DNA from 3 places in the Brotaphodocola sp. genome. Region 2 is predicted to be linked to each of the others. Evidence: riboswitches for the same ligand, from Rfam matches in the RefSeq annotation. Region 2 holds a riboswitch; each other region holds the start of a gene.
What was found. A riboswitch is a leader RNA that binds a small molecule or an ion and turns the genes downstream of it on or off. The one in region 2 is predicted to bind thiamine pyrophosphate.
Positions count from the first base shown of each region.

Region 1: it holds a riboswitch for thiamine pyrophosphate, as region 2 does, so the genes downstream of both, AC4EVX_RS10230 (ABC transporter permease) here and thiW (energy coupling factor transporter S component ThiW) in region 2, are expected to answer to the same signal.
Region 3: it holds a riboswitch for thiamine pyrophosphate, as region 2 does, so the genes downstream of both, thiC (phosphomethylpyrimidine synthase ThiC) here and thiW (energy coupling factor transporter S component ThiW) in region 2, are expected to answer to the same signal.

Region 1 is NZ_CFAHBC010000028.1:31,495-35,709, forward strand. Features, by position in the region: gene AC4EVX_RS10225 (ABC transporter substrate-binding protein) at 1-971, opposite strand, end outside; gene AC4EVX_RS10230 (ABC transporter permease) at 1,089-1,862, opposite strand; TPP riboswitch at 2,009-2,114, opposite strand; gene AC4EVX_RS10235 (Hsp70 family protein) at 2,196-4,215, opposite strand, start outside.
Region 2 is NZ_CFAHBC010000011.1:13,475-17,689, reverse strand. Features, by position in the region: gene AC4EVX_RS06025 (alpha/beta hydrolase-fold protein) at 1-33, opposite strand, end outside; gene thiE (thiamine phosphate synthase) at 216-863, opposite strand; gene thiM (hydroxyethylthiazole kinase) at 1,007-1,924, opposite strand; gene thiW (energy coupling factor transporter S component ThiW) at 1,881-2,474, opposite strand; TPP riboswitch at 2,571-2,674, opposite strand; gene AC4EVX_RS06005 (TrmH family RNA methyltransferase) at 2,880-3,704, shown strand; gene AC4EVX_RS06000 (DUF1667 domain-containing protein) at 3,741-4,136, opposite strand; gene AC4EVX_RS05995 (FAD-dependent oxidoreductase) at 4,129-4,215, opposite strand, start outside.
Region 3 is NZ_CFAHBC010000008.1:47,685-51,899, forward strand. Features, by position in the region: gene AC4EVX_RS05085 (SIS domain-containing protein) at 1-119, opposite strand, end outside; gene thiD (bifunctional hydroxymethylpyrimidine kinase/phosphomethylpyrimidine kinase) at 272-1,093, opposite strand; gene thiC (phosphomethylpyrimidine synthase ThiC) at 1,129-2,472, opposite strand; TPP riboswitch at 2,661-2,771, opposite strand; gene AC4EVX_RS05100 (GNAT family N-acetyltransferase) at 2,880-3,401, opposite strand; gene AC4EVX_RS05105 (TetR/AcrR family transcriptional regulator) at 3,498-4,049, opposite strand.

The DNA of each region.
Region 1 (4,215 bases), on a different contig from region 2:
TCGCCCCAACGGTCGGTATCCTCCATATACTTTCCAGACAGATACTCCTGAGACATCTTCAGCATCTCAAGATCATAATCCGGTGCATACTTCTGAAGAATCTCTGCACTCTCATCCGGATTCTCAATCGCATAGCGGTAACCCTTCTCGGTCGCCGAGAGGAATTTTTTCACCATTTCCGGCTTATTTTTCAGTGTATCGTCGTTTGCGATGATAACCGGAGTGTAATAGTCAAGACGCTCATCAAGCTGGCGAAGCTCCATATAGTTGATCGGGAAATCATTGAGCTTACACTTTACATTATCCCAGCCTTCAAAAAACCACATGATGTCCACCTTATCTTTCAGTGCCTCAAAGCCGGAACCGTCAGAGATTACCATGTTTAACTTGGAAAAATCTGCACCAGCCTGCGTCATCACTGCTTTCAGGACAGCTTCCTCTCCAGGACCGCCCCAACCTGCATAAGTCTTTCCCTCAAAGTCCCTCGGTGAGGTAATCTCCTTGTCTGCGTAGGTCACAAAGCCGGAAGTATTGTGCTGAATCAGTGTCGCAATTGCCTTGATCGGAAGAGCTTCCTTGGAAGTCAGTGCCACAGTCACATCCTCCTGATAGCTGATGCCGAAATCTCCCTTTCCAACAGCGACAAGTGTAGCAGTTGCACCCTCAGTCGGCTCCACGATGTTGACGTTTAATCCCTCTTCCTCATAATATCCCTGATCCAGTGCGACATACATGCCCGTGTGGTTTGTGTTTGCCACATAGTCAAGAATCACTGTCACATCTTCTTTCTCGCCGGCATCTGAAGAAACGCTGGAAGCCTCTGCCTTGCTCTCCTCGGCAGACTCTGCACTTGCAGACTCCGAAGTCTTCGTCTCACCCGTCTCATTTGATGCGCCACATCCTGAAAGGCTTGCCGTCAGCAAAGCAACTGCCATCAGCATACTTCCTGCTGTTTTCCATGTTTTTCTCATAATGTTCTCCTCTTTTCTGCGTTTCTGTTTTCTGTGTTTCTGTTTTTTGCATTTCTGCATATTTTTGATCCTGCTCTGATTTTGAGCGCTTGATCTCTTAGAAATTTTCCCAACTCTTTATTTTCCGGCTCTGACTCCTGTTTTCTTTCGCTCATACGGCATTGTCACCCAGGCAATCAGGCGCGTAAGTCCATTCATGCACAGACTCAGCACAATGATAAAGACCACGCACGCAAAAACTTTGTCGAGCATATAGCTGTTTTTTACGCGGAGCAAATAATATCCAAGTCCTTTCTGGGAACCAAGCCACTCTCCGACCACTGCACCGCTGATGCTGTATGTCGCTGCCACCTTCATTCCAGAAAGAAGCTCCGGAATTGCGGCCGGAATCTTCACGAGCCAGTATGCCTTCCACTTTCCTGCCCCGTAAGAGCGTACAAGATGGACATACTCCTCATTCACCCGCGCCAGACCATCCGCAAAGCTGACAGCAACCGGGAAAAAGCACATCAGCACAACCGTCAAAATCTTCGGTGCCATTCCAAATCCCATATAAATGATCAGAATCGGCGCCATCACAATCATCGGAACCGTCTGTGTCACAACAAGGATCGGATAGAGACTGCCCCGAATCGCCGGAAACGAATCCATCAAAGTTCCAAGCACCAGTGACAACACAAAGGCAATCACAATTCCGAGAAGTGCCTCCCCCGTCGTCACGAGTGCATGTCCGCAAAGCTCTGAACTCTCTGAAATCAGCGCCTGAACCACTGCAATCGGCGATGGCAGGACGTAGAGCGGAATCTGAAGTACCCGAACCGCTCCCTCCCAGAACACCAACACCGCCAGAATAAAAAAAACCGGCGTGAGTTTTTCTCTTGTATTTTTCATCTTTGTCCACAACACTCCCTTTTATTTTCTCAACAGATGCGTCACCACAACGAAATATCAAAAAACAGAAAAATATAAAACAGAAAAACCGCCATCACGGGACAGCGGTTTTTCTTAGAACGATCAGAATCCTATTATTTCCAGATTTCTTTATTCTTCTTATTTTCCTACGCTGGCATGATCCAGATCAGGTCATGGGTCAAAATCCTTTATTTCCTCTCAGCCTGTATGCAGACTCCCCTTTTTGTATTTATATTCATCACTCTTATTTTTCTTTTTGCGCCCGTTAATTATAGCACATCTTTTTGGCAATGACAATGACAAATGCGCACCTCATCCCGCCTTGAAGATTGCGCCAGTCGCCTGGATCTCCTTTTCGTTGAGTTCTTCATCATTCCAGATCTTCTCCACCGCCGAAACAAAATCTGTCCGCTCATCCCCGGCAAGATACGTTTTCACAGCCTGCCATACCGGTTTAACGGTGTACTTATCGTTTTGCAGTGGGTTCTCTCCGTTCCTGCTACAAAGCTCTGCAATTACCAGCACCGCATAATCCTGTACCAGCTCCCTCTCCTTTGTGCGAAGACCCGCAGATAGATTTTTCACAAATTTTGCAAATTTCTGCTGATTTTCTTTCTCGGTTCCTCTTCCGTAACGCTGAATCATCAGATTTGCCACCCATTTGTTCATGTCCGCCATTCGGAAAAAGTGCTCAAAGAAGTTTGCAATTTTTGCATCATCCTTTTCATATCGGAGCACAAACTGGAAAATCGCAAGTTTCTGATACTCCGCCTCTCCCGGCATCTTCGTCATATATTCAACATAAAAATCAACGAAATTCGGGTCCATAGACGCAATCATTTCGAGCGCATTTCTTAAAACATAACTTGACTGCCTGATTGCGGTTGCATAGGGATTGAAATGCTGTTTTGCCCTCTGCAAAATCGTTCTTTTCTGCGACTCGCTCCAACCGTCCCTGAGCAAAATTCCGATTGCGTAGACGTAACCCACCATCAAATCGGCCTGATTGCAGGAATTGATCAGATCCATGCACGGCTCAAAAAAGTCTTCTGGATTGGATGCCTGTCCAATCGCCTCCAAGGCTTTCTTGACCTCTCCGTTAAGTTTAAATCCAAGTCTCTCATTCTTCTCTGCGAGAAGTTTGAGACCGTTTAGCTCACTCTTTGCATTGAGCTTCATCTTGCCGATCGCACTGATTCCCCGTGCACTTTTCGCCGTTGTCTTCAAGGATGCCATGTCCATCTCCATGATCGTCTTTGTCTTCGGGCGGTCGGTGATCCATGCCTCCATCGTCATCATTCTCATTGAATTGATATAAATCTGGAAACTGATCGGCGTGTTGGCCGGATAAGGATTCTGAAATTTCACAACTCTCGTCGCAATGCGCCGGTTCGGAAGATTCTTTGTCGTTCCCCTTCCAAGGTAAAGCTCAATTCCAATCGCATCTGTCGTCTTGTCGAGTTTATAGCAATCCCTAATTTCTTCTGATCGATAGGGCAGTTGAGTTCCGGCAGGAATCAACAGACTGACATACTCATTTCTCAGACCGAGATTGATTGAGTCATTTAAAATCGTTCCGGTATGGAAAACAGGTGTGTTTGTCTCACGATTTTCCTGCATCGGATTTCCAACTGATTCCGCAGTCGCTGTGAGCGTCTGATTTCCATTGTTCTTTGCCCCAATTCTCTGTACATGGTATTTGTGAAGGCAATAATGATAATAGACAGCTCCTCGCGCAACTGCGAGATCCGGATCACTCGTCGCAAGCGGTTCAAATCCGAAAAATTCTTTCAGTCTCTGGCGAATCAGATAGCATTTCGTCATTCCACCGTTTAAAATAACCGCGTCAATCTTCACTCCTTTTCCGGCCTTGTCGAGCACATCGAGAATCGGATAAATGATGTTATTGACATCGCGCTCATCCATCTTCTGAATTCTTCCGACATCCTCCATCTTATATGCATATCCCATCAAAGGCGCAAGGATGCTCTCCATCTCCGCCTTTGTGTAGGTCGTCTCAAACGAGTACGCGTCGTAGAGATTGATGTCCATGACTTCCTCGCTGTAATCATCCGGAAGCTGTACGCCTGACATGTCTGCGTCATCATATGCCATTGAAATCTTTACTTTCAGCTCTTCCGCCAGCTTTCTGAGCTTGCACATCACCTCTTCCCTGCGCTTGGTCGGAACGACAATCTCATACATTTCCTGAAATCTCTTGAGCATATCCTCCGCGAGAAGCTCATCGAAATTGTCTCCGCCGAGAAGCGTATAACGGCTGATCGCAAGATCTCGAATGTCAATCAAGCCCTCCGGGGTACTGCTGACTCTG
Region 2 (4,215 bases):
CTGCGGGATTGTAATCTCCCATTTTTTCACCATTGTCTTGTATTCTCGCTCTCTAAAAAATTCCTGCACATTTTCGCGCTAAGGCGCAGTTGCTTCGGCAACGATCTAGCACTGTGCGAACCACACATAAAAACGCTCCCGTGTTATGGATAGTTTAACACAGGAGCGTCCTCTTTTCAATGCAGACCACAATACTAAAAACGGATGCTTTTAATTTATTTGAATTCAAAATTTCTTCTCATCCGGTGCACTTCCTTGAGCAGATCTCTCGCCGTCTCTCTCGGGTTCTCCGATTTCATGATCGCAGATACCACCGCAATTCCGGAAATTCCGGTTCCATCCAGAATTCCCATATTTCCCCGGTTCAAACCGCCGATCGCAACTGCCGGAATCGGCACGGCACGGCAGATCGCATCGAGCGTTGAAACCTCGGTGCGGATTGTCACAACCTTTGTCGTTGTCGGATAGATCGCTCCGACCCCAAGGTAATCTGCCCCATCCTCATATGCTTTGAGCGCCGTCTCCACCGTCTTTGCGGTCGCTCCGACGATCTTGTCCGGTCCGAGAATCCGACGCGCCTCTGCGACCGGAAGATCCGACGCTCCGACGTGAACGCCGTCCGCTCCACATGCCATCGCCACATCGACACGGTCATCAATAATCAGCGGAACGCCATAGCGCTCTGTGATCGCGCGAACCTTTCGTGCTTTCTCAAGATACTCCCGTCCTCCTGCATGCTTTTCTCTCAGCTGTACAATCGTGACTCCTCCCTCACATGCCTCCTCGACTGTCCGAAGCAACGATTCCTCCGTGTGATAGGTGCTGTCCGTCACCAGATACAGACTCATATCCAAATGTTTCATCTCTGCATCATCCTCCCCTCGTTTTTATTTCCTATTGATTTCCTATTTTCTAGTTCTAATTTCCTATTTTTTCTTTATTTCTTTTCTCTGTTTCTTTTTTGTTTCTTCTTTCTGGTTCTTTCTCATCCATTTTTCTTTTTACGTCACAGCGGGTAAATCCGGGCTTTTCTCGCAAACGCCTCCTCGCTCAAGCAGAAAATTTCATCGAGAAGTGCTGTCTGAAAGCTTCCCGGACCGCGGGAAGCTTTTGTCGCCTTCTCCCCTGCAATTCCCATTGTGACAACACCGAGAAGTGCCGAAAGAGCCCCTTCTGAAAATGCGGATTCCGCCTCTGCATAAGAATCACCCACCAAATACTCAGAATCCGTGCCTTTTGTTCCAATAGAAGATCTAAGAGACTGGGTTGAGACTGCCGGAAGATAGGACGCAGTCAGCGCTCCCACCATACATCCCGTCCCTGTGATTCCGGACAATGCCGGATCTCCGTTTGAGACAAGAAATGCCTGATCAGAGACCGCAACGAGATCTTTTTTCCCGGTTGCAAGAACCGCACAACCCAACGTTTTTGCCAACGATTTTGCGACTTCTCCGCGCTGGCTCTGATTTTCCTCGGAAACCGCATCCTCCGCCCCGGCATCGATGCCGGTTCCGTGAAACGGCAGGGAACCAACCGCCAAAATCTCTGAAATATTTCCCTTGATCACCGCAAACTGTCCCTCTTCCAAAAGGGACTCCGCAAATCTTCGGCGCAGATGACTGCAAGTCACGCCGACGAGATCAAGGATCACCGGAATCTTATCTCGGTTCGCCTGCGCAAGTGCAAGTCTCATCGATTCCATCCTCACATCCGTGATATTCCCGAGATTCAGCATCAAAGCGGAGGAGACCGCTGTGATCTCCTCCACTTCCTTCGGATGTTCTGCCATGATCGGTCGCGCGCCCGTCGCCAAAATCACATTCGCGCAATCATGAATCGAGATCGGATTTGTGATACAGTGAATTAACGGCTGTGTCTCTCTAATATAATTTCGCATCTCCTGCATGCGTTTCATCAGTTGCATGTCCATCTCTCTTTTTTCTTCCGTTCTTGTCATAAATTTTTGCTCCCAGACTCTCCTGAATTTTTGCAAGCATTCCCGTCTGGCTCAACGCCTTTAAAAATACATATGCGGTAACTCCGCCCATAATCGTCGCGGAGATAAACATCGGGGTGTAATAGAACGCGTTGAGTCCCTCTCTTCCCATCAGAAATGCCATAACCGGATAGGAAACGAGGGAACCGATGATTCCGGTGCCAAAGATCTCACCGAAGACCGCACAGATGATTTTTCCCTTTGAGGCACGGTAAAATACACCGGAGAGAAACGCTCCGAACACCGCTCCGGTCAGAGCCAGCGGCGGAATTCCCATGAACATCATGCGGATCACACCAATCATGCAGGCACACAGAAGAGAATACCACGGTCCCATAAACACGGAACAGGTGATATTGATCAGATGCGCGGTCGGGCACATTCCCTCAATTCTCAGAATCGGGGAGATTACCACGCCGATTGCCACCATCATTGCCAAAAATACCATGCGAAATGTCTTTACTCTTTCTTTTTCCATCCTTTTCATCCTCCTGATTTCGGTATTTTGGATCTGTAATTGAAACCTGTAAAAATAAAAAGAGCATATCTTCCGGGAAACTTGCTCCGGAGATACACTCCTCATTCTCAGGCTTCCCTCCGTTGGCATTACCCAAATCAGGTACGGTCGAAGATCAATCTTCCTCTCAGCCTGTCACACAGGCTCCCGCGCTTGTCATCTCATTGCTATCTTTTTTATTTTAAAAAATTTGAAAGTTTTAAGACTTTTTTTGTTTTGCTCTCTTATTTTTCGTTACCAAGCATATCATATTTGATAAAAAGTGTCAATTGTTACTGTTCACGCATTGCGCAAACATATTCTGGACAAATCTGTCTGCGCCGTTATAAAATAAGACCAGAAATGATGAAATGGAGTTTTTTGATTATGGCAAATATCATAGAAATTAAAGATTTTTCTGCACCGGAACTTGACTTATATGCACGGCTGAATGAAAACCAGCTTCTGCGCTACTACGAACCGCAGACCGGGCTTTTTATTGCGGAAAGCCCTAATGTCATCATGCGGGCGCTTCAGGCAGGCTATGAGCCAGTCTCCTTTTTGCTTGAAAAAAAGCACATTGAGACGCAGGCGAAAGATCTGCTCGCAAAATGCCCGGATGTTCCGGCATATGTCGCAGAATTCGATGTCCTGACAAAGCTCACCGGCTTTGCACTGACGCGCGGAATCCTCTGTGCCATGCGCCGAAAATCACTTCCGTCGATCGAGAGGGTCTGTGCGAACGCTCACCGCATCGCTGTCCTCGAAAATGTGATGAATCCGACAAACGTCGGCGCGATCTTTCGCTCCGCTGCCGGTCTCGGCATGGATGCCGTGCTTCTGACACACGGATGCACTGATCCGCTCTATCGCCGTGCCTCCCGCGTCAGCATGGGAACCGTCTTTCAGATTCCGTGGACTTTCATCGATGGCGACTGGTCAAAAGACGGCATGGATCGCTTAAAGGCGATGGGATTTCGCAGTGTCGCAATGGCACTCAAGAAGGACTCGGTCTCGATCGACGATCCACAGCTGATGCGCGAAGACAAACTCGCTCTGGTTCTCGGAACAGAGGGTGATGGTCTCGCTAAGGAAACGATCGCAAACTGCGACTACACCGTGATGATTCCGATATACCACGAGGTCGATTCCCTGAATGTTGCAAGTGCCAGCGCGGTCGCATTCTGGCAGCTCGGACGCAGAAAGCAATGACCCGCAATCGTGTGCTCCGTCAGCTCCGACAAGAGCTTACGTTTTGCTTTCCGTGATACCGGCAAGCCCTCTGGCACGAGCAATGGTCTTTGTCGCAATCACATCTGCGCCGAGACCGAGAACATTTGGAAGAATCACGGTTCCAGCATAGACCGGTGCGGTCAGGCACTGTCTGCGAATCTCCTCAACCACATGAAAAATCTCCTCGCGCGGAATCGGGGCAGTCAGACGCACACTCACAAGCGGGAGTTCGCCTCCCTCTACAAGCACAGAGGTTGCGATGTTTCGCTTCGGACATACCAGTTCCTGTGTCACATACTCTTTTCCCTTCGGGCAGAGATTTCCGCTGACTGAGTGAAGCGTTGTCCCCTCATAATCGACTTCAATCTCACATCCGTTTGGACATAAAATACAGGTAAATACTCTATTCACTGCAGATCACCACCTTTACCGGATTCTTGGATTTCAGCTTTGCATGGGGAAGCACCATCTGCTCCATCTCCGCCGGAAT
Region 3 (4,215 bases), on a different contig from region 2:
TTCGCCAGTTCTTCCGCAGACATTGGCAGAATTGCCTCTGTGTGCTCCAAGATGTAACGGGCCACAGCCTGCTCCTGATGAGTAAATCCCTTCATCTCCGTAAGTTGTTCAAAAATCATCCCTCAACCTCATTCCATCATTTTCTTTGCCGGTGGCAAAAGTCCGATGCCTCCACCTTTAGAGGAGGAGGCATCCACTCTGAGTTATACTCATTATTATACTATAAATAAAAGAATTCGTGAAGTTGGGATTCTGCGCTTATGCACAACGCCTAAGTAAGCGGTCTGATCTTGAAACAGTGATCGAGCGGTCCGCTTCCCCTTCCGAGATCCAGACCGGAGGCAAGTGCTCCCGTAAGATACTCTTTTGCACATCTTACGCTCTCCTCCACGCTCTTTCCCTCTGCAAGTCCACAGGCGATCGCTGATGAGAGTGTACATCCGGTTCCATGTGTGTTCGGGTTGTTGACCCGGCTTCCACGAAACCAGATCCACTCCCCATCACGGTAGAGAACATCATTTGCGGTTGAGATCTGATGACCACCTTTTACCAGAACCGCACCACCGTAGCGCTTTGAGATCTTTTCTCCGGCTTCTTCCATCTGAGCTTCATTCTCAATCTTCATCTCTGCGAGAATCTCAGCTTCCGGAATATTCGGAGTCAGAACCGCTGACAGCGGAAGAAGTTCCCCTGCGAGTATCCCCATCGCATCCTCTGCAAGAAGTCTCGAACCACTCGTTGACACCATAACCGGATCGAGCACGACATTTCTCGCATGATACTCGCGAAGTTTCTGCGCAATCACACGGATCGTCTCTTTTCCGGAAACCATTCCGATCTTCACTGCATCCGGAAAAATATCTGTGAATACACTGTCGAGCTGAAGTCCGACAAAGGCGGGATCTGCCTCAAAAATCCCCGCCACTCCGGTCGTGTTCTGCGCTGTCAACGCCGTGATTGCGCTCATTCCATAGACGCCAAGTGCCGTCATCGTCTTCAAGTCCGCCTGAATCCCGGCTCCACCACTGCTGTCCGATCCAGCGATCGTCAGAACGGTTTTCCGGCTGATCTTTTTATCGTCTCCGTTTTCCATAATTGTCACTGTCACCTATTACCTATTTATTTTCATCACTCATCAAAAATGGTAACGATCTCTCCGTCCATGATGCGGTTCATATTCTTGACTGCACAGAAGTTTCCACACATCGAGCAGGTATCCTCTTTCTCCGGCTTTGCAGATGCGCGGTATGCTCTCGCCTTCTCCGGGTCGATTGCGAGCTTGAACATCTCCTCCCAGTCGAGTTTCTTTCTCGCTGCGCCCATTGCGCGATCCCAATCTTTTGCACCCTTTACGCCCTTTGCAATATCTGCTGCATGGGCTGCAATCTTGGAAGCAATGATTCCCTCTTTTACATCGTTGACATCCGGAAGGCGAAGATGCTCAGCCGGAGTTACATAGCACAGGAAGGCTGCGCCGGATGCTGCTGCAATCGCACCTCCGATCGCTGCGGTGATATGGTCATACCCCGGTGCAATATCCGTGACGAGCGGTCCAAGGACATAGAACGGAGCACCCTTGCAGACGGTCTGCTGAATCTTCATGTTTGCAGAGATCTGGTCAAGTGGCATATGACCCGGTCCCTCTACCATAACCTGCACATCCTTCTCCCATGCACGGCGGGTCAGCTCGCCAAGTGTCACAAGCTCCTCAATCTGGGAAATGTCAGTTGCATCCTCAAGACATCCCGGACGGCAGGCATCACCAAGGCTGATCGTCACATCGTACTCCCGGCAGATTTCCAGAACGCGATCATAATACTCATAGAACGGGTTCTCCTCCCCGGTCATCATCATCCATGCAAAGATGATTGATCCACCTCTCGATACAATGTTCATCAGGCGCTTGTTGTCCTTGAAACGCTTTGCGGTGCTCTTGTTGATGCCGACATGGATCGTCATGAAGTCCACGCCATCCTTTGCGTGCATTTCCACAATCTTCAGCCACTCCTCCGCGGTAATGTCCTTGAGTGCCTTATGATAGTAGACAACGGCATCGTAAATCGGCACGGTTCCGATCATTGCCGGACACTCTGCGGTCAGCTTGCGACGAAATGCCTGCGTGTCTCCGTAAGAGCTTAAATCCATGATGGACTCCGCTCCCATCTTCACTGCGTCATTTACCTTCTCCAGCTCCATATCAATATCTTTCCAGTCACGGGAAGTTCCGAGATTGACATTGATTTTTGTCTTGAGCATCGAACCGACTCCGTTCGGATCAATCGAAGTGTGCAGGCGGTTACACGGAATGATTACCTTGCCCTCCGCAATCAGGGCACGCAGTTCTTCCTCGCTCATCATTTCTTTTTCTGCTACAATCTTCATCTCCGGCGTGATGATTCCCTTTCTCGCCGCATCCATCTGTGTTGTGTACTCTCTCATTTTCTCTCCTCCTATAACAGCATTCATCAGCATGACGCGATTCATTCATATCATTCATATAAAATATTCTTTGGTGTATTTACATGAAGCGTTTTTGTGTCATAAAATACAATTTCCCACGAATTATGGTACGAATTACAAAATTATGAAATCAAAAAACGGCATCCTGTGTGGGAACGAGATGTTCTTTACAGGACGCCGTCTGAAATGTTCTTTCGGTCATCGGTTTTCGCATTCGATCCCTACGTTGGCATTACCCAAATCAGGTTATTAAGGTCGAAGTTTGATTACTTCCTCTCAGCCTGCTTCCACAAGCTCCCTTTGTTTGCTTTTATCTGAATTATTTTGTCTGAATGAAATTATCTGATTTTATTCTTCTTTAGTTTATCACTGTCGAATGATTCTGTCCAGTTTTTTTCTGAACGAATCGAGAAAATTCCTCAGTTCGCCTTGTGATATCCTCTCCACGGATTTCGCACTTCCTGAAATTCCTTTCTCAGATCATTCTCCTCCAGTTTAAGTTTGCCACAGTACACGAACCCAAGTTTTGCGAGAAGGTTCTGCATCGGCTTATTGTCGTCATGCGTATCGATTTTCAAATTTCCACACTGTTCAAATGCCCAGTTCAGACAAAACGAGCCGGCTCCACGTGTCCCCTCTGCCACCGCAATCCGGTGAACGACACCGTAAGGTCTGTCATTGAGCCATTCTCCTGATTCAAGCTGACGGTAAGAAGGTTCGTCTTCTTCCTTCGCAAAATAGAAGACTGCTTCTATCTTGCCTCCGTCCATACAGACATAACATTTCTTCTGATGAATATTTTCTTCAACCAGATCTCTCGGCGGATAAATCGTCTCCCACTGGGTCGGATTCCCATGTTCCGCCATAAATTTCTGTGCATACGCATAGATCCCCATGATTTCTTCAAGCTGTTCCGGCTGTGCCACTCTGATCTCTCTCATCTCTCTATTCTCCTTCTGAATGATTTGTTGCACCTATTCTCTTTGATTCTTTCTTAACTTGCCCTTTTTTCTCTTTTGTCATTTGAAGATTGAAGATTAAAAAATCCTTGGGAGTTTTCCTTTTTCCGCAATCCATCCCTGACATTCTGCCTCCACAACGCCAAGCAGTTCCTCCGGAGTCTCCTGACATCCATTGTAAAGCCAAATCTTGATAATCTGAAAAATTCCACCGCGCAGAAATTCCATGCGATATTTTTCTAAGGAACTCTGACTCTCCAAATGCGGTTGCATCCGCTTTCTGTCATTCTTATCATAAGAAAACATCCCATAAGGAGTATCATTCCCCAATTTGAGATAAGTCTTATAAAAAATTTGATTTGCCTTTATATGACGAAGCAGGCGCAAATAATATCCTCTGTGATCTGCTTCCTCTTCGCCATTCAAAGTGTCCTGATCTCCATTGTAAAACTCCGGCAATACCTTCTCAAATTTGTTGCGAACCGAGTCTGCAAGATCATACACATCTGCATAACTTGCATAAAATGTGGTTCTATTCAAACCTGCCTGTTTGCAAATATCAGTAACCTGTATTTCACTTAATTTTTTTGTTCTGAGAAGCTCCATAAATACCTTTTCAATACATTCCATAGAGGTACGTTTTCTTTTATTATTTGGTTTGTTCATATGCTTTTTATGCTGGTTCTCCTATATTATCTAAACACATGTTGGTTTAATAAATCTTTTAACTCAACAGATGTTGGTTTTTTATGGCGTTTTATCACAACACTTGTTGGTTTTTTGTTATTTATTTCAA